One region of the Exiguobacterium sp. s133 genome, then DNA from elsewhere that is predicted to be linked to it. Evidence: riboswitches for the same ligand, from Rfam matches in the RefSeq annotation. Region 1 holds a riboswitch; each other region holds the start of a gene.
The links. A riboswitch is a leader RNA that binds a small molecule or an ion and turns the genes downstream of it on or off. The one in region 1 is predicted to bind S-adenosylmethionine.

Region 1 (6,212 bases):
TGCTGTATAATCCCATCGGTGCGGTTGGGACAGTGATCAGCCCTGTGAGGTCGAGATTTTTTTCTTTCGCAAACGTTTTTAAATAAATCGAATGCTGGAACAGGTTGGCATCGATATCACCGCTCCCGAGGGCAAGGTTCGGTTGAATGTAATCACTGAATTCGACGATTTCGACTTTATAGCCTTTCTTTTCGAGTCCCGGTTGAATCGCTTCTTTGACCATATCGCTATACGGACCACTCGTCGCCCCGATTTTGATGGACTTCGTTTCTTCATTTGCACTGCTGTCACCGCATCCGGCTAAGATGCTTGCTCCTAATAATCCTGTTGCTAAAAAGGCATAGCGTTTTTTCATCGTAATCTCTCCCTTGCGTTCTCTATTTGTAAGTTATCGTTTATCGGCGACACGTGCGAACCGGTTGCCGAGTGCCTGAATGACTTGAATGATGACGACAAGCACGACGATCGTCATGATCATGACGACGTTATCGTACCGGTAATAACCGAACCGGATCGCGAGGTCACCAATTCCGCCGCCACCGACGATCCCTGCCATCGCTGAGAATCCGATCAGGCTGATCAAGGTCAACGTCAAGCCTTGAATGATTCCGGGCAATGCTTCCGGAAGGAGAACACTGATAATGATGCGAAGCGGTTTCGCCCCGCACGCTTCTGCTGCTTCAATCAAGCCGGGTGGAATCTCACGGAGTGAGGTTTCGACGAGTCGGGCGAGAAACGGAATCGCGGCGACGCTCAAACTGACCGAGGCGGCAGCGGGACCGATTGTCGTCTTCGTGATGAGTTGCGTCAATGGAATCAAAGCAACGAGTAGGATGATGAATGGTAACGAGCGGACGATGTTGATGGCGAAGTCCAACGTCGTTCGAATGAAAACATTTTGGAAAAAGAGTCCGCGGTCGGTGATGAATAATAAAATCCCGAGTGGAATTCCGATGATGATGGCGAAGGCGAGTGAAATGCCGACCATGAAGGCCGTCTCTCCGAGTGCTTTCGTTAAGTCGGGAAGCATTGTCGTAAACCGGTCAAGCGACATCTTGAATCACCTCGATTGCGTGCAACTGTCCCTCGAGCCAGGTTAAGGCACGATTCACATGCAGTGTCGGTCCCGTCAAACTGACGATTAAGACGCCAAACGCGACGTCCTGAATGTAGTCGACCTTCCCATGCAGGATGCTGACTGCGATATCGAATTGTTTGATGGCTTCAGATAAGGTACTCTCACCTGTTTTTTCACCCGTGAACTGAAGTCGAATGACTTTGCCGGGTGTCGTCCGTAAAATTCGTTCCGGCAACTCGATTTGGAGTGCCGTATCGACGTAATGTTTTGTGACCGGATGTTCGGCTTGACTAAATATGGCGTAAGTCGAAGCGACTTCGACGACTTCACCGTGCGCCATGACGGCAACGCGGTGACAAATTTGTTTGACGACATCGATTTCGTGGGTGATGAGGATGATCGTCAAACCGAGCCGGGCGTTCAAATCTTTCAGTAAATCGAGAATCTGGAGCGTCGTCACCGGATCGAGCGCTGATGTCGCTTCGTCACAGAGTAAGATGTTTGGATTGTTGGCGAGCGCTCGTGCGATGCCGACGCGTTGTTTTTGTCCACCACTGAGTTGGCTCGGATAGTTCGTCTCGAATCCTTCGAGTCCGACGAGTGCCGTTAATTCTTGAATCCGTTTCGGGAACTCACGCCGTTTGACACCGGCAGCCTTTAAGGCGAACGCGATATTGTCGGCAACCGTGCGGGACTGAATCAGTTGAAAGTGTTGAAAGATCATACCGACCCGGAGACGGAGTTTGCGGAGAGACGTTTTGGAGACACGTGATAGATTGGCTCCGTCTACTATGACCGTACCGCTCGTCGGTGTCTCGAGTCCGTTAATCAACCGTAAGAGTGTACTTTTTCCGGCGCCGGATTCACCGATGATGCCGAAGATTTCCCCTTGTTCAATCGTTAAGTTGACATCGTTTAATGCAAAAATCGGTGTGCGGTCACGGACAAATTGTTTTGTGATGTGTGCGAACTCAATCATGATGTTTCCCTCCCTATACAAAAAAATCGCTTTTTTCCAGTTAGAGAGCAACCAGAAAAAAGCGACGAATTGTAGAATTTCGTAACTTATCTCTCAGAACAAAAGAAGTTCTGTAGGATGTGGCACCGTTCCATTACTGGTGGTTGCCGGACGTCGTTGGGCCTAATCCCTCGGTCGCTCTCGATAAGTAGCTATGCTGTTGGGATTTACTTTAACGGAAATGATTCCCATCTGTCAAACGTTTTTTCAGAATTATTCGGCAACGGCGGTTTGGAAGAGCTGAAGGGTCCCGATTCGTTTGACAGCCTCGACGAGTCGGTCGACATCGGCAATCAGACTGATCCGGACGTAACCTTCACCGTATGTACCAAAGAAATGACCCGGTGTCACGGCGACGTGCGCTTCGTCGAGCAGGTGATCGGTGAAGCTTTGTGACGTGAAGCCGGACGGAACAGGGAGCCAGACGAAGAACGAACCACCCGGAACCGGTCCTGCCCAGCCGATTTCGTTTAATGCACCGAACAACGCATCGCGTCGCGTCTCATACAAGGCGCTCAGTTCACGGACACATGTCTGATCGCTTGAAAGTGCGACCGTCGCTGCATGCTGGATCGGTGTGAAGGCACTGACGTAAAGGTGTTCCTGGTATGTTTCGATGCTCGCGATGACGGATGGATTACCGATCGCAAAGGCGATCCGAAAGCCGGACATGTTGAATCGTTTTGAGAGCGAAAACAGTTCGATTCCGACGTCTTTTGCCCCTTCCGTCTGGAGGAAACTACGTGTCGGACCATCGAAGCTGATCCCGCCGTACGCTAAATCGTGGACGACACAAATGTCGTTTTCATCAGCGAATGCGACCGTCTGTTCAAAGGCTTTCGCTGTCGCCGTCGCACCGGTCGGATTACTCGGGTAGTTGAGGAACAACATCCGGGCCCGTTCGACGTCGAGCGAATCGAGGAGGTCATAGTCAGGCAAAAAGCTATTTTCAGCGAGAAGCGGAAGCGTGATTGGATACGCACCGGCAAGTGCTGCGCCCGACAAGTAATCCGGGTAACCGGGATCCGGGACGATGACTCCTTCACCGGGATTGACGATCGTCTGCGGAAGGGCGACGATGCCGGCCTTGCTTCCGAGTAAAATCGCGACTTCTGTCGCCGGATCAATCGACACGCCAAATTCTGATTCATAAAAATTAGCGACGGCCTGCTTTAAGAAATCATGTCCGCGAAACGGGGGGTACTGGAGATTACTTGCATCATCGATGGCTTGTTTTAAAGCATCGAGAATATGTACGGGTGTCGTTTGGTCCGGCGTTCCTTGACCAAGCGTGATGACGTCGTGTCCTGCGGCTTTGACGGAACCGATCCGTTGGGCAAGTTCTGCGAAGACGGGATCGGGCAAGCGATCGATGGCGATCGATGGGGCGAAATGTTTCATCTCTGTTCCTCCTTCGGGTATTGTCGTCAAGAATAGCGAATTTTCAGTCAAAATGAAAGAGGTTTTTTAAAATCCCTTAAAAATTAGAAGAACATTCCAATTTCAGACGATGTTCTTGATACACTAGACAAGTAATCGATTGACTACTAGACGGGAGATGGAAAAGATGAATCGGACCTGGTGGAAAGAAGCCGTCGTTTATCAAGTGTACTGGCGGAGTTTTAACGACTCGAATGGAGACGGGATGGGGGACTTGCGGGGCGTGATCGAAAAGCTCGACTACATCGCCTCACTCGGGGTGGGTGTCATTTGGCTTAACCCCTGTTATACATCACCTGATATCGACAACGGTTACGACATCGCTGACTATTACGGCATCATGGAGAAAGCCGGCACGATGGCAGATTTGGACCAGCTGATTGAATCGGCGCATGCGCGCGGCTTAAAAATCATTCTCGATCTTGTCGTCAATCACACAAGTAATCAACATCACTGGTTTGAGGAGTCGCGCCGTGATCAAACGAATGATAAGTCAGATTGGTACATTTGGCATGACGGGGAAAAAGGAACACCACCAAACAATTGGCGGTCGTATTTTGCGCCGAGTCCATGGACGTGGGATGAAGGACGGCAACAGTACTATTTTCATTCGTTTGCGTCAGAACAACCTGATTTGAACTGGGAACAGCCTGCCGTCCGTCAAGCTGTCTACACGATGATGCGATGGTGGATTGACCGAGGTATCGATGGTTTCCGGATGGATGTCATTAACTTGATTAAAAAACGAGCGGCGTTTGACGATGTGGAGGATCCGTTTGACTTGTCCTACTTAGGCAATCAACCGGGAGTCCATGAATTTTTACAGGAGATGCATCAGGAAGTTCTTGCGGGGAAAGACTTGTTTACGGTCGGGGAGATTCCGTTTGTCGGTCCCGAAGACGGGCTGTTATATGTCAGCGAAGAACGTCAGGAGTTACAGACGTTGTTTCATTTCGAAGTCGCCGATGACATGGAAGAAATGGACCTGTTGCGGTATAAACAGATTCAAAAACGGTGGTATGATGCGCTGTACCCGAAAGGCGTCACTTCACAATTTTTGAATAATCACGATCATACAAGACAAGTCACGCGCTTCGGTAGCGAGCGCTATCGTGTCGAGAGCGCCAAGTTACTCGGCTTGATGTTACACACGTTACCGGGTATCCCGTATGTCTATCAAGGAGAAGAAATCGGGATGACGGGTATTCGTTTCTCGGATGCTTCTCTGTACCAAGACGTCGCCTTCCGTAATCGTTACGAGGAGCGCGTCGCAGCGGGAGAGCCGAGTGGCGCTGTCTTGTCATCGATGCAGCTACGGGCGCGGGATAATTCGCGGACACCGATGCAATGGGATGATAGCCGGGCAGGCGGATTTACGACAGGGGCACCATGGATGACGGTCAATCCGAACTATAAAACAATCAACGTGCAGGCAGCTGAACAGGATCCGCAATCGGTTCTCGCGTTTTACCGGGAGTTGATTCAATTACGAAAAGAACATCCTGTCATGGTGTATGGCGTGTATCGTGATTTGGCGATTCAGGATCCTTATCTTTACGTATATGAACGGGAATTCGCAGGGGTGACGTGGCGAATCGTCTTGAACGTCCATGATGAACAGGTCGAAACGACATTCGCCTTACCGAATGAACAGTTACTTCTCTCGAACTATGAAGAGAGTGCAAGTGAGATCTTACAGCCCTATGAGGCGCGTCTGTACCAAACGAGTCGGTGAAATAGTGAAGGGTTTCATCTTAGGAAAATACAAGAAAGTGACACGCTAGAAAAAGTGCCGTGGTTTTGAGGAACATTCTGATCGAGGGTCATGACAAGAGTTAGGTCCCGCTGATTTCGAACGGGCTGATGAAAAAAGAAGGAGCTGACTCAAGAGTCGCTCCAACATCAATCAGAGTGACGGACGGTTTTGTTATCCTCACCGCGAATCGCGCTACCTTTTCCCACAGGGGTCGAGGATGAACGTTCCCGTCCTCCATTAAGTAAATGGCCGATGACCCACTTTTGACGGGATCATCGGCCATATCTATACAAATGTTTATTGTTTCAGATAGTTGAGTGTTTGACTGAGATACGTATGGAAAAAGTCCTGATTCCTTTTAATCGAGAGTGGTTCCCGCTTTTGAGTCAGACCCTTTGAGCGTGTAGAAAAACGTGTGCGAGAAGTGAATACGCTATGTCTAGATGCGATCAGTTCCTCGTCTCGTCTTCAAAGCGACAGGGGCGCGAACGATTGCTTTTTTCGGTTTAATGCGATTCAAGACGGATTGCGCTCTAAATCGGCTGCATGAATTGTCTATACTTACGCTTTTACCTCCCGCACTTCCTGCTTTTTAAGCAAGGTAAAGGGTTCGGTAGATTGTTGTGGGATCAGCGTTTTAACAATTGTTCAAACCGATCGACAGCTTCACGCATTTCATAGCTCGGTGCGAGAACGAGAGGACCATGTCCAGTCGCAAGGATGTCGGGCGTCAGTTCCGTCAATTGATGGGCGGACTTCAAGGCGACGTCTTTATCCCAAGTCGCGAGAGCAGGGAACGGGAACTGCCAGCGCGTATCGCCGGAAACAGCGATTCCGCCTTGTGTTTGGAAGGCATCTCCGGCAATCAACGTCCGACTGCCTTCATGCCATAAGGAAATCGAGCCCGGGGTGTGCCCAGG
Region 2 (6,212 bases), on a different contig from region 1:
AAACGACAGACACTCAATTCGCCCAACAACAAACTGTGATTTATACAGATGCCGATACGACAAGTAAACAACTTGGGAGCTATTCTTTAAATGCTACCGTCAAAACATACGGGACGTCCGGCACATTCACCCGTGTCCAGTTCAATGGTGTTTACGGCTTCGTGCTTACAAAACAACTCGGTTCAAAGGAAGTTGAATCGTATCCGCTGACCGGGAAAAAGTACGCCCAACAAACGACATCCATTTACGACAAAGCAGCAACAAGTTCGGTCATCGGGACGCTAGCACCGAATCAATCGGTCGATCTTTACGGGACATCTGGTCTTTATTCCCGCGTCCGAATCAATGATACCTACGGATACGTATTGACGGCGCACCTCGGCGATTCCGTCGTCTACGCAAAGACCGATCGGCTTTACGTCCAAGATACGACACCGATTCAGGTAGAGCCAAACAGTTCGAGCACCGTCTTGAAGCATCATAAACAAAATACACTTTTGACGATTTATGGCACGAGCGGTGCCTACAGCCGAATCATTTTCCGTGGCGAGTATGCGTACGTCTTGACGAGCTCGCTCGCGAAATCAAAAGTCTATGCCAAAACAGATCGCCTGTACATCCAAAAAACGACACCGATTCAGGTAGAGCCAAACAGTTCGAGTACCGTCTTGAAGCACCATAAACAAAATACACTTTTGACGATTTACGGGACGAGCGGCGCCTATAGCCGAATCATCTTCCGCGGCGAATACGCGTACGTTTTGACGAGCTCGCTCGCGAAATCAAAAGTCTATGCCAAAACGGATCGCCTGTACATCCAAAAAACGACACCGATTCAGGTGGAGCCAAACAGTTCGAGCACCGTCTTGAAGCATCATAAACAAAATACACTCTTGACGATTTACGGGACGAGCGGCGCCTATAGCCGAATCATCTTCCGCGGTGAATATGCGTACGTCTTGACGAGCTCACTCGCGAAATCAAAAGTCTATGCCAAAACAAATCGCCTGTACATCCAAAAAACAACACCGATCCAGCAATCCCCAAGCAGTTCAAGTACGGTTCTTAAGCATCATCAAAAGAACACGCTCTTGACGATTTACGGGACGAGCGGCGCCTATAGCCGAATCATCTTCCGCGGTGAATATGCATACGTCTTGACGAGTTCGCTCGCAGCAACGAAAGCAGATCTGTATGCGACGACAGGAACACGTTACGTGACCGAAGACAAGTTGGTCGTCCATCCAAAAGCCAGTCTTAGCGGAAACATTGGGACACTGAAAAAAGGAGCATTAATCACGACCTACGGAAAAAGCGGTTACTACACACGCGTTAAAATCGGATCACGCTTCGGATTCGTTGACTCAAGTCGGCTCGGTTTAAATAAACCGACATCTAAAGCCAAAGTCGGGACCGTCTTTTACGTCCATTTCAACCAAACACCACTCTTTTCTGCTGACGTCGCCTACAGTCGTCCGGCGAGTCACTTAAGCAAAGGAACGAAATTGATCGGATTAAAATCGATTGATGATGACTTTTGGCAAGTCCGTCTACCGAATGGTCAAACGGGTTACGTCCTCAATCCTTATATCGGAACGAGCAAACCGGATATGCGGTATAACGAGCAAGCCATCAATCGTTCAAAAGTCTATACGGTCAAAGCAACGACTTCATTTTATGACACACCTGCCAGTCCAAAAAGTGCCGGGTTGGTCGAAAAAGGCAAGCGTGTGTATCCGCGTTACCGCGTCGGTAATTTCTATGTCATTCAGTCCGGCTGGACGCCCGTCTACATCCCGGTGACGGCCCTTACAGTGACGAGCGAAACAAAAGTTGACAAGAAAAATAATTCACGTGGCGAAAAGTTGATTCAAGCTGCTGTTGCCCATATCGGTACTCCGTACACATGGGGATCACAAAACGTGGCGAATGGTGGATTCGATTGTTCCGGCTTGATTCATTATGCGACGAACCAAGCCGGAAAATACGGCGGACGGACGAATGTCCGCGGTTACTGGTACGGAGCGTTCTTTACAAATCAACGCACAAGTATCAGTTCCGGAAAACGCTCGGATATCGTCTTCTTCGAAAACACGTATACGGATGGCCCCTCGCATATCGGGATCATGTTAGATAGTAAACACTTCATTCATGCCGGAGGATCACAACTGCAAATCAGTTCAATTTACGAGCCGCACTGGCGTGAGCACTTCCTCGGTTTCAAATCAATGTAATGATTAAAAAAACGGACCTTCCCTAACCCGGGAGGTCCGCTTCTTTTAGCTAACATTAAAATGTCATTTCCGCATATTTCGTAACTTGGCGATCGATTAAGTACAATTCGATTTGCTCGCGATACGCTTTATAGTGGTCTGACGCAATATGCGCTTCTAACGCTTCTTCATCTTGATAGACTTCATACAGCATGAACTGATGTTCATCTTCAATCGATTGATGTAAGCTATAACGCAAGCACCCCGGCTCGTTTTGTGAAGCTTTGTAGACCGTACTTAAAATCGGAAAGACTTGATCGGCTAAACCTGCTTTGACTGTGATGACCGCGTTGACAATAATTTCTCCCATGACTTGTTTTCCTCCTCATCATTCATTACTCCTATCTCTACCCGTTTTATAGAAAGTCATACCTCAAAAACCTGAAAGGATGATTATGATGCAACAGCAACTCTTCACTCAACTCGATCAACTCGAACAACAAATCATTGAAAGACGTCGTGATCTGCACCGTCACCCGGAACTCTCTTTTCAAGAAGTGCGGACACCAAACGCCATCGCCTCATTTTATGATGAGCTTGGTCTCCCTTACCGCAGGAACGTCGGTGGTAGCGGGATCGTCGCGACCCTCAAAGGAAAACATCCTGGAAAGACCATCGCCATTCGGGCCGATTTCGATGCCCTGCCACTGCAGGAGGAAACGGATCTCGCCTTCCGTTCGATTCATCCGGGTGTCATGCATGCGTGTGGACATGACGGACATACGGCGATTGCACTCGGTCTTGCCTCGGCCTTTACAGCACTGCAAGAAGACCTTCACGGAACAATCGTGTTCATTCATCAGCACGGGGAAGAAGTCTTCCCGGGTGGTGCCATTCAAATGATTGAAGACGGCTGTCTTGACGGGGTCGATGCAATTTTCGGTACGCATCTCGAAAATGACTTACCTGTCGGAACAATTGGCTATCACGCAGGACATACGCTGTGCGCCATCGATGAATTCGAAATCGTTGTCCACGGACAGGGTGGTCATGCGCAAGCCCCTCATAAAACACAAGATGCACTCGTCGCCGGGGCACAACTCGTCTGTAATCTCCAACACCTCGTCAGTCGGCGCGTTGATCCGTTTTCACCTGCCATCATCGCAATCGGTTCATTCCATGCCGGAACGGCTCCGAACATCGTTACTGGTGAGGCACGGATTGTCGGTGAAATCCGGACATTTGACGAAGCGCTGCGTCACCAGTTACGCCAGCAGGTCGATTTAGTTGCTCGGACGACGTGTGCCGGAATCGGTGCGAGCTACTCCATCGACTTTACGACGGGTTATCCATCCCTTTGGAATCATCCGGTAGAAACAAATCTCGTTAAAGAAGCGACGGCTTTCTTAGGTGAGGCATCTGTCAAAGAACTCAAACCGATGATGGCAGCAGACGATTTCGCCTATTATTTAGAGCGTACCCCAGGAAGCTACTTCTTTACGGGGTCCGCCAAAACGGACGGGAGTACGATTTATCCGCAACACCATCCGAAATATGAAATCGATGAACGGGCACTACTCGTCGGCGCGAAATCTCTAGGTGCGACCGTCCTGCATGCCTTACAATCTTAATGATTGACTTTGTCGTTTTAGAGATGCTATTATCACATCAATGATAACGAATTTAATCAACTTCATATAACACTTATCAAGAGTGGACTGAGAGATCTGGATCGATGACGTCCCAGCAACCTGCCTTCAGTGGCAAGGTGCTACGACCAGCAAAGCGCAAGCTTTGGTTGATAAAAAGCGACGACTCCTTTTGCAACCAAGCAAAGGAGTCGTTTTCGTTTTCTCGCTGTCAGAGCACGAATGATTACAGGGCGACTACCGCCAGCGGAAAGGACGAGATATAGATGGAAAAAGCAACATTCGCAGGAGGCTGTTTCTGGTGCATGGTGACCCCATTCGAAGAACTGCCCGGTATTCACGGAATTGTTTCCGGTTATACAGGAGGACAAATCGAAAATCCGACATACGAACAAATAAAAACAGGCACGACCGGTCATTCGGAGGTCGTCGAGATTACATTTGATCCGGCGTTATTCTCATACGAGCGGTTACTCGAACTTTACTGGCCGCAAACGGATCCGACTGACGCCGGCGGACAGTTCCAGGACCGTGGGACACAATACGCACCTGCCATCTTTTATCATACGGAAGAACAGCGCCTTGCTGCGATTGCTTCACGTGACGCGCTTGCTGCGAGCAATCGCTTTAAGCAGCCGATCGTCACACGAATCGAAGCGGCACAAGCCTTCTATCCAGCAGAAGACTATCATCAAAACTTCCACAAAAAGAATCCGGAACACTACAAAAAAGACCGGAAAGCATCCGGTCGCGATGAATTCATCGATGTGGCTTGGAAAGAAGAAGTATCTGTCTAAACTAAAAAAGCCCGCTTCGTGCGGGCTTTCAGCATGTAGACAAACTCTTATGAAGAGTGACTATGCTATAACAAGAGGCAATCCGTTCGCGTTTCCCTGTCTCGCCTTGTCTTCAAAGCGATTCGAGACGGATTGCGCTCTAACACTACTCTATGATTTTCTCTACGGTACACCCTGAAAACTTCGTTTTTCGTTGACTCCTACGGGAAAAAGCGCGTGAACACGCGCTGCCAAGAGGCTGGCAAGACCCTGCTCGTTGTCCGTGAGGATCAAGGAGCAACGGCTTGCGCCTCGCCCGAGGAAAGCAACGAAAAGAACGAATCTTTCATTCCACAACTACTGATTCGTCTTCGCGCTAAAAAATCGACTTTATACTGCCAGAGTTAACCGTAAGAATTACGATACCTTTTCCGACAACTCATCCGAAGATTCGATTTCTACGACTTGATATCGTTTCAACACAAAAATACCGGCTAGCATCACAAGCAATCCAGCGACTTGTCCGAGCGAAAGCTCAAGTTCCGGTAAACCGAACCAACCGAACAAGTCGACACATAATGCAAAACTCAGTTGCGAAATCAAGACGACCGAAATCGCAATCGATGGACCGAGCAGCTGAATCCCGCGCATCACACAAAATACGACACCGACACCGACCAGACCACCGAATAAATAAAGCGGTTCGACCGTTTGAATGTTCGAGAATGTGCCACCCCGAAATACGAGTAGCGCAAACAGTGAACCGATGAACCCGACAAAAAAGACGAGGGTCGTCGTCGCCCATGCCCCGAACGCATGACTCATCCGTGCATTCAATACCGTCTGTAAACTAATCATCATTCCTGCCGTAATCGCACAAAACATACCTAGTCCCACGCTAGCCCCTCCTTATTCGTAACTATTTCCGTTCGCTTTTTCTTTAATCCGCTCTACATCTAAAATAATGATTTTCCCGCGTCGTCTCGCCAAGATTTCTTCTTCACAAAGTGTTGAGATGATACGGTTTAAATGACGGTAACTCGTCCCGAGCCAATCGGCGACGTCATGGAGATTCGACGTTCGCATCTCTTGATAAAACAGACTGTCGGAAACGTCCGAGGTAATCGATAACAGATATCCGGCAAATCGTTCTTCGACCGAATAGAGGACATGAAATGATGCTGATTTCGAGTCCGCGTACCACTTGGTCGTAATGACCCGCAGTAAAAATTGTAAAAAGGTGTTCGTCGTATTGTGCTCACGTAAGATCGCATACGGAATGCTGAGTGCCACGACGTCCGTAATCACCTCGATGGTATTCAAGACTTCCCGTTGATTGATATATTCCGCATCACCAATCACCGTCATCGCCTTTTTGAAGCGTAAAATCCGTTGTTTCCCTTCAGCCGATGCTGCAGAGATTTTAATTTTTCCTTCGACGATGAAATACATCCGGTCAATCGGTTCACCCGTCACACATAACAGGTCCCCTTCCGAAAACGTTTCGATGCGTAAATAGCCTTTACTGGTCTCCGTAAAAATATCCGCTAAGTCGTACTGTTTTAAATAGGTCT
Region 3 (6,212 bases), 240 kb from region 1:
TTTCAAGGACTCGAATTAACGCATCGCTCGGCGTCGCTCGCAGTTGAAGGGGATAGACAAGTACGATAATTCCTGTTGCTTGATCTTCCACAAACTCACCTCTTCATACAAGTATCTCTGTATTATAACGTTTACATCTTGATGTCAAAACCATCTTAAGTTGGATTTTCATTCATATATACGCTTTAAGCGTGTCACAGGTTCCACTTGACCGAAAATTTCTTCAGTCGTTTCACTTTCTTCTTTAAAACCGAAAGAGACTAGAAACTGGCGCGCTTTATAATTTCTTGATTCAACGTAGACTTCAATTGGGGAAGCACCTTGGTGTTCAAGTTCACGAATCAACTTTCGCCCAATCCCATTTTGTTGATATTTCGGTAGTACGTACAAGCGAACGATTTCCCACGTGCCGTCAACATCGATTGCATGGATGAAACCGACGATTTCTTCCTCGATAATGGCGACATTGAAATATTCTCCCCGCGCTTCCTCCGCCGTCCGAATTGCTCGAACGACTTCTTCTTGCGGATACGCCTCTTGTACGAAATGGGCTTTCGAGCTTTCCGAGTAAATCTCTTCATACGTATCCATCCAAGAGGTGATGGCAATATCATGAATGCGTGCCGCATCAGTAGGAATTGCTTCGCGTATCTCCATATCGGACTCCCCCTTTTTTCCGTTTACCGGTACATGTTCTTTTACCCTGTTCTAGAAAAATCATTCGTTTCCCTCCAAAATTCGAGACAAACAAAAAAAGTTCAGAAACAAACTCGTGCGAGTCTGCTTCTGAACTGAAAATTAAGCGAATCGTTTCGCTTGTTCTTCAAGAATTGCTGCTTTATCAGTTTGCTCCCATGGTAATTCGATATCTGTACGACCGAAATGACCATAAGCTGCTGTCTGACGATAAATCGGACGGCGAAGATCAAGCATCTTGATGATCCCTGCTGGGCGAAGATCGAAATTTTCGGCAACGAGTTCGACGAGTTGTGCTTCTGGAAGTTTACCTGTTCCAAACGTATCAACTGCAATCGATACTGGGTGCGCGACACCAATCGCATACGCAAGTTGAACTTCTGCTTTATCTGCAAGACCAGAAGCTACGAGGTTTTTCGCGACGTAACGTGCTGCATATGCTGCAGAACGGTCAACTTTTGTTGGATCTTTACCAGAGAATGCGCCGCCGCCATGACGTGCATAGCCACCATACGTATCAACGATGATTTTACGTCCAGTTAATCCTGCATCACCTTGTGGTCCACCGATGACGAAGCGACCTGTCGGGTTAATGAAGAACTTTGTTTCCGCATCGATGTATTCTGATGGAATCACAGGTGCGATGACATGCTCTTTCAGGTCTGCTTGGATTTGCTCAAGCGTCACTTCTTCTGCATGTTGTGTTGAGATGACGATTGTATCGACACGAACCGGTTCGTTGTTCTCATTGTATTCTACAGTTACTTGCGTCTTACCATCCGGACGGAGGTAGTCAAGTTGTCCAGTTTTACGGACTTCTGCGAGACGACGAGCAAGTTTGTGTGAAAGTGAGATCGGAAGTGGCATCAATTCAGGCGTTTCTTTCGTTGCATAACCGAACATGAGACCTTGGTCCCCTGCACCGATTGCATCGATTTCTTCATCTGACATGTTACCTTCGCGTGCTTCAAGCGCTTGGTCAACACCGAGAGCGATATCTGCTGATTGCTCATCGATTGAAGTCAATACAGCACAAGTGTCTGCATCGAAACCATATTTAGCGCGTGTATAGCCAATCTCACGAATTGTTTCGCGAACGACTTTCGGGATATCGACATAAGTCGATGTCGTGATTTCACCTGCGACGAGGACAAGTCCTGTCGTGACAGATGTTTCAGCAGCGACACGAGCATTCGGATCGGCTGCGAGGATTGCATCTAAGATAGAATCCGAGATTTGGTCACAGATTTTATCCGGGTGACCTTCAGTAACTGACTCCGACGTAAATAGTCGGCGATTAAGGTTTGTCATGTTTGACCCTCCCAAAAAAGAATTTGACGGTGTACTCATTTCCCCTAGTTGAGTGGGACGGTAAAATGAAAAAAAACCTCTCCATGTCCAAAAAATGGTCAGGGAAAGGTTGTGCGTTCTTCCTTTACCCTCTTATCGTTCGAAGTGTTTACTTCGCTTCAGGAGAGCACCTTTTCCTTCATTAATAGAATTCTTAATGTAGGACGGTTGCCGGGTTTCTTCGGGCCTTGTTCCCTCCACCTGCTCAGAATAAGAGTATCCGTTACGAATTACATGATATAAAGTTGTGACCACTCTGTCAAGCTACGTTTTAATTTCTAGTCGAAACTTTCCCGAAGAGATGTTAAACTGTTAATGCTGAAAGCGTTTCCAAATAAATAGAAATCAGCGCTAAAAAAGGATTGCTCATCCTTTAGTATGTCATATATAATAAATGTGTCATACTAAATGTCAGAGCTAAACCAACGTAGGGGAAAGGTGGGGTCAGGATGCCGATGACGGTCCTGAATATCGAAGAGCTACTCAAGAAGGAGCATGTGTTCAAACAACTATCTGTTGCTGAGCTAGTCGAACATGCAATTCGTAACGAAGAAGGGGTTCTTGCTGAAAATGGCGCTCTGTCTGTAGAAACGGGGAAATTTACAGGTCGTTCACCTAAAGACAAGTTCATTGTTCGCGATCAGTCATGCGAGTCACATATCGATTGGGGCCATGTCAATCAACCGATGGAAGCAGACAACTTCGAGCAACTTTTACAAAAAGTTCTTCGCTACATGAATGAAGCAGATCAGCTCTACTACACAGAAGCTGCTGCTGGTGCAGACACTCATTTTACCCTTCCGGTTCGGATCGTGACACAATATGCTTGGCATAATTTGTTTGCAAAACAACTATTTTTGCGTGAATATCCGACAGAAGCTGCTTTTGAGCCTTTCACGGTTATTTATGCGCCTCACTTCAAAGCAGATCCGAAAGTCGATGGAACGAATTCCGAAACGTTCATCGCCATGTCATTCGAACATCGGATTGTCTTAATCGGTGGAACAGAATATGCGGGCGAAATCAAAAAATCGATTTTCTCTGTCATGAACTACCTTTTACCTCAACGAGACGTCTTATCGATGCATTGCTCGGCTAACGTCGGTCATGAGGGTGACGTCGCCTTATTCTTCGGATTATCCGGTACTGGTAAGACCACACTGTCTGCTGACGACAGTCGTCAATTGATTGGTGACGATGAGCACGGGTGGTCCAACGACGGCGTCTTCAATATCGAAGGTGGCTGTTACGCAAAAACGGTCAACCTATCGCGTGAAAAAGAACCACAAATCTTTGATGCGATTCGGTTTGGCACTGTCCTTGAAAACGTCGTCCTCGATGATGCACGAATTCCTGACTATGATGATACGTCAAAAACGGAAAACACACGGGCCGCTTATCCGATTACAGCGATTGATAATATTGCAGTACCATCACGCGCCGGACATCCGAAAACAATTGTCTTTTTAACAGCTGATGCTTACGGCGTCCTGCCGCCAATCAGTAAGTTGACGAAGGAGCAAGCGATGTATCACTTCTTATCCGGGTATACATCGAAGTTAGCCGGGACAGAGCGTGGCGTAACAGAACCGGAAGCGACATTCTCGACATGCTTCGGTTCACCCTTCTTACCGCTCATTCCTGAAAAATATGCAACGATGCTCGGTGAGCTCATCGACCGGCACGGTGTCACGGTTTACCTCGTCAATACAGGCTGGACGGGTGGCGCATATGGGACGGGAAGTCGGATGAAGCTTGCATATACACGGACGATGGTCAATGCAGCTGTCAACGGCACACTCGCTGATATCCCGACGGAAGAGCATCCGATTTTCGGGCTACACATGCCGCTCGAAGTCCCTGGTGTCCCAAGCGACTTGCTCAACCCTGTCAAAGTTTGGTCGGATGCTGATGCGTATGAACAACAAGCACGGGCTTTGGCGACTAAATTCAAACAAAATTTCACACGGTTCGACAGTGCAACTACTGAAATCAAATCAGCAGGGCCACGTGTTTAATTAAATTAAGATAATTAAAAGGCACCAGACACTGTATGTTCAGTGAGCTGGTGCCTTTTAACGTCCATCAGACGATTGAATCTTCTTCATCCGGTTGCAAATGAAGTTCTTTTTTAGTCAACCAATCTTGACTCTCTTTTAATAGTGCATAGGCACGCTGTTTTGAAATACCAAAACGATGGGTTAGTTTTTCAAACTGTTCAAATTCACCACGGTCGGCACTAATCGCGAGCAATAAACAATCACGAAACGGATGATCTTTTCCTTGTAACACGATTTTCAACGTCGACTCGATTGGTAATTGATCAATGATTTCATCAATATCGACTGACAGTAATGCATCGATATGCGAGAGTAAGCCAATCATGTAGGCACTTTCCGGACGTAACGTCTTTGTTTCAAGTGCAAATAACTCGCATAACTTGGCACAATGCAGTGAAGAACGCAACAACTCGTCTGACCACTTGTACGGACTCGCAAGTCGCATCTCTCGTAAAACGATTAACGAAATCCAACTTTTAAGTTGTGAAAACCCGAGTAGTGAAATCGCTTGACGAACGGATTCGACGGTATTTCGAAGACCAATCCCGGGAGAATTGATGAGCTGGAGGACTTGCACACTAATGTATGGATTTCCTTCGATTTCATCGACGACTTGGTCATAATACTCATCTGATTCGAGCCACTTCAACATCTTTAACAATACAGGCAATTGTGGCGGAACAGCCTTCCCTTTCATCAACATCGGTTTTGCATAAAAATAGCCTTGGAACCAGTCGTACCCCATGCTCAAACTACGAAGATGATCTTCATGCGTTTCGACACGCTCTGCCAACAAACGGATATGCGGATAGTTTCGTTTAACGATATGTAAAATCGCACTTTGTTCACGTGGGTTGATTGCTTCGATATCAATTTTTATTAAATCAATTAAATCAAACAACTCTGGACCATGATTTCGTAATAAATCCGTCACGAAATCATCCAAGGCCAATTGAAATCCAGCCTCTTTCCATTTTTTCAAAACCGACAGCATATGTGAATCGATGACGACGGTCTCAAGCACCTCGATGACAAATCGTTCCGGATCTAAGTGATCAATCAGCTCACCTTGTAATAAATCACCGGTGAAATTGATGAATAAACGTTTTCCTTCTGCCACTCGATCGACACCTAAATGGACGAGCGTATTCGTCAACACGTCCATCGTCGCTAATTCACCATCAAAAATAGCAGGCGCTTCCACTGAACGATATAATAATTCAAATGCATCGATGGCACCGGATCGATTCACGATTGGTTGTCGTGCCAGCAAGATTTCCATCCCGTTCTCCCCTTTTGTCTTCCACCCTATTGTTCACTTCATATTTTCTAGTATACCAAATATTGTTTTTTGTTTAAAAAATGCTTTTTTAAAACATATCAATGTTACTGATTTCCTAAAAAAAGTCACCCCGGCTGTTCGAGGTGACTACATCCTATGTTCCATCAGCGCAACATCCAATCGATGATTTCCTTCGTCACAGCAAATTTTTCGTGCAACGGAAATTGATGGGCCTGCTCGTAAATACGAAGCCGCGTCTGACTCGGATAGCGCGCAGCATAATTCGTTGCATGACGTAAGCGAACCTTTTGATCGTACCGTCCGTGAATCAGCAAGACTTGCCCTTGTGGAGCGGCGTAGAGCGGCGAACGGATTTGATACGCTTGTTGTTGCGTCTCTGGCAATCCACCCGTGAAACGGCGTAACATTTTTTGCATCGTTCTCTGTTCTTCATATGTCCAGACGAGATTCGTCACCCCTGCCCATGAGACCGTGCGCGCGACCGGGCGATGATGTGCCAACAACAAGGCCATCTGCCCACCACGAGAGAAGCCAAACACCGAGACGCGTTCCGCGTGACGGGTTAACCAATCATATGCCCCTGTTGCATCACGAATATCATGATGACCAAAATCTTCCTTCCCTGTGCCTCCTAAGTTCCCTCGGTAAAAAGGGGCCATGACTAAAAATCCGGCTTGAGCAAACTGCATCAGTCGCGTCGGTCGAACCATTCCGATATTACGTGTCCCGCCACGTAAATACAGCATCCCTTGCCCATTCGGACGTGTCGGTAAAACGACATAGGCACCGACCCGTTCGTGATC

Region 2: it holds a riboswitch for S-adenosylmethionine, as region 1 does, so the genes downstream of both, msrA (peptide-methionine (S)-S-oxide reductase MsrA) here and KNP96_RS04090 (methionine ABC transporter ATP-binding protein) in region 1, are expected to answer to the same signal.
Region 3: it holds a riboswitch for S-adenosylmethionine, as region 1 does, so the genes downstream of both, metK (methionine adenosyltransferase) here and KNP96_RS04090 (methionine ABC transporter ATP-binding protein) in region 1, are expected to answer to the same signal.

Annotation. Positions count from the first base shown of each region.
Region 1 covers NZ_JACSMK010000002.1:300,485-306,696, reverse strand. Annotated here, with positions in the region: gene KNP96_RS04100 (MetQ/NlpA family ABC transporter substrate-binding protein) at 1-355, opposite strand, end outside; gene KNP96_RS04095 (methionine ABC transporter permease) at 389-1,054, opposite strand; gene KNP96_RS04090 (methionine ABC transporter ATP-binding protein) at 1,044-2,057, opposite strand; SAM riboswitch class I at 2,141-2,247, opposite strand; gene KNP96_RS04085 (aminotransferase class I/II-fold pyridoxal phosphate-dependent enzyme) at 2,310-3,497, opposite strand; gene KNP96_RS04080 (alpha-glucosidase) at 3,664-5,271, shown strand; gene KNP96_RS04075 (MBL fold metallo-hydrolase) at 5,922-6,212, opposite strand, start outside.
Region 2 covers NZ_JACSMK010000007.1:110,552-116,763, reverse strand. Annotated here, with positions in the region: gene KNP96_RS10950 (SH3 domain-containing C40 family peptidase) at 1-2,234, shown strand, start outside; gene KNP96_RS10945 (putative quinol monooxygenase) at 2,290-2,583, opposite strand; gene KNP96_RS10940 (M20 metallopeptidase family protein) at 2,672-3,844, shown strand; SAM riboswitch class I at 3,915-4,021, shown strand; gene msrA (peptide-methionine (S)-S-oxide reductase MsrA) at 4,129-4,659, shown strand; gene KNP96_RS10930 (DMT family transporter) at 5,056-5,535, opposite strand; gene KNP96_RS10925 (Crp/Fnr family transcriptional regulator) at 5,548-6,212, opposite strand, start outside.
Region 3 covers NZ_JACSMK010000002.1:59,489-65,700, forward strand. Annotated here, with positions in the region: gene KNP96_RS02870 (alpha/beta fold hydrolase) at 1-91, opposite strand, end outside; gene KNP96_RS02875 (GNAT family N-acetyltransferase) at 169-657, opposite strand; gene metK (methionine adenosyltransferase) at 799-2,007, opposite strand; SAM riboswitch class I at 2,137-2,263, opposite strand; gene pckA (phosphoenolpyruvate carboxykinase (ATP)) at 2,496-4,064, shown strand; gene KNP96_RS02890 (EAL and HDOD domain-containing protein) at 4,132-5,388, opposite strand; gene KNP96_RS02895 (alpha/beta hydrolase family protein) at 5,553-6,212, opposite strand, start outside.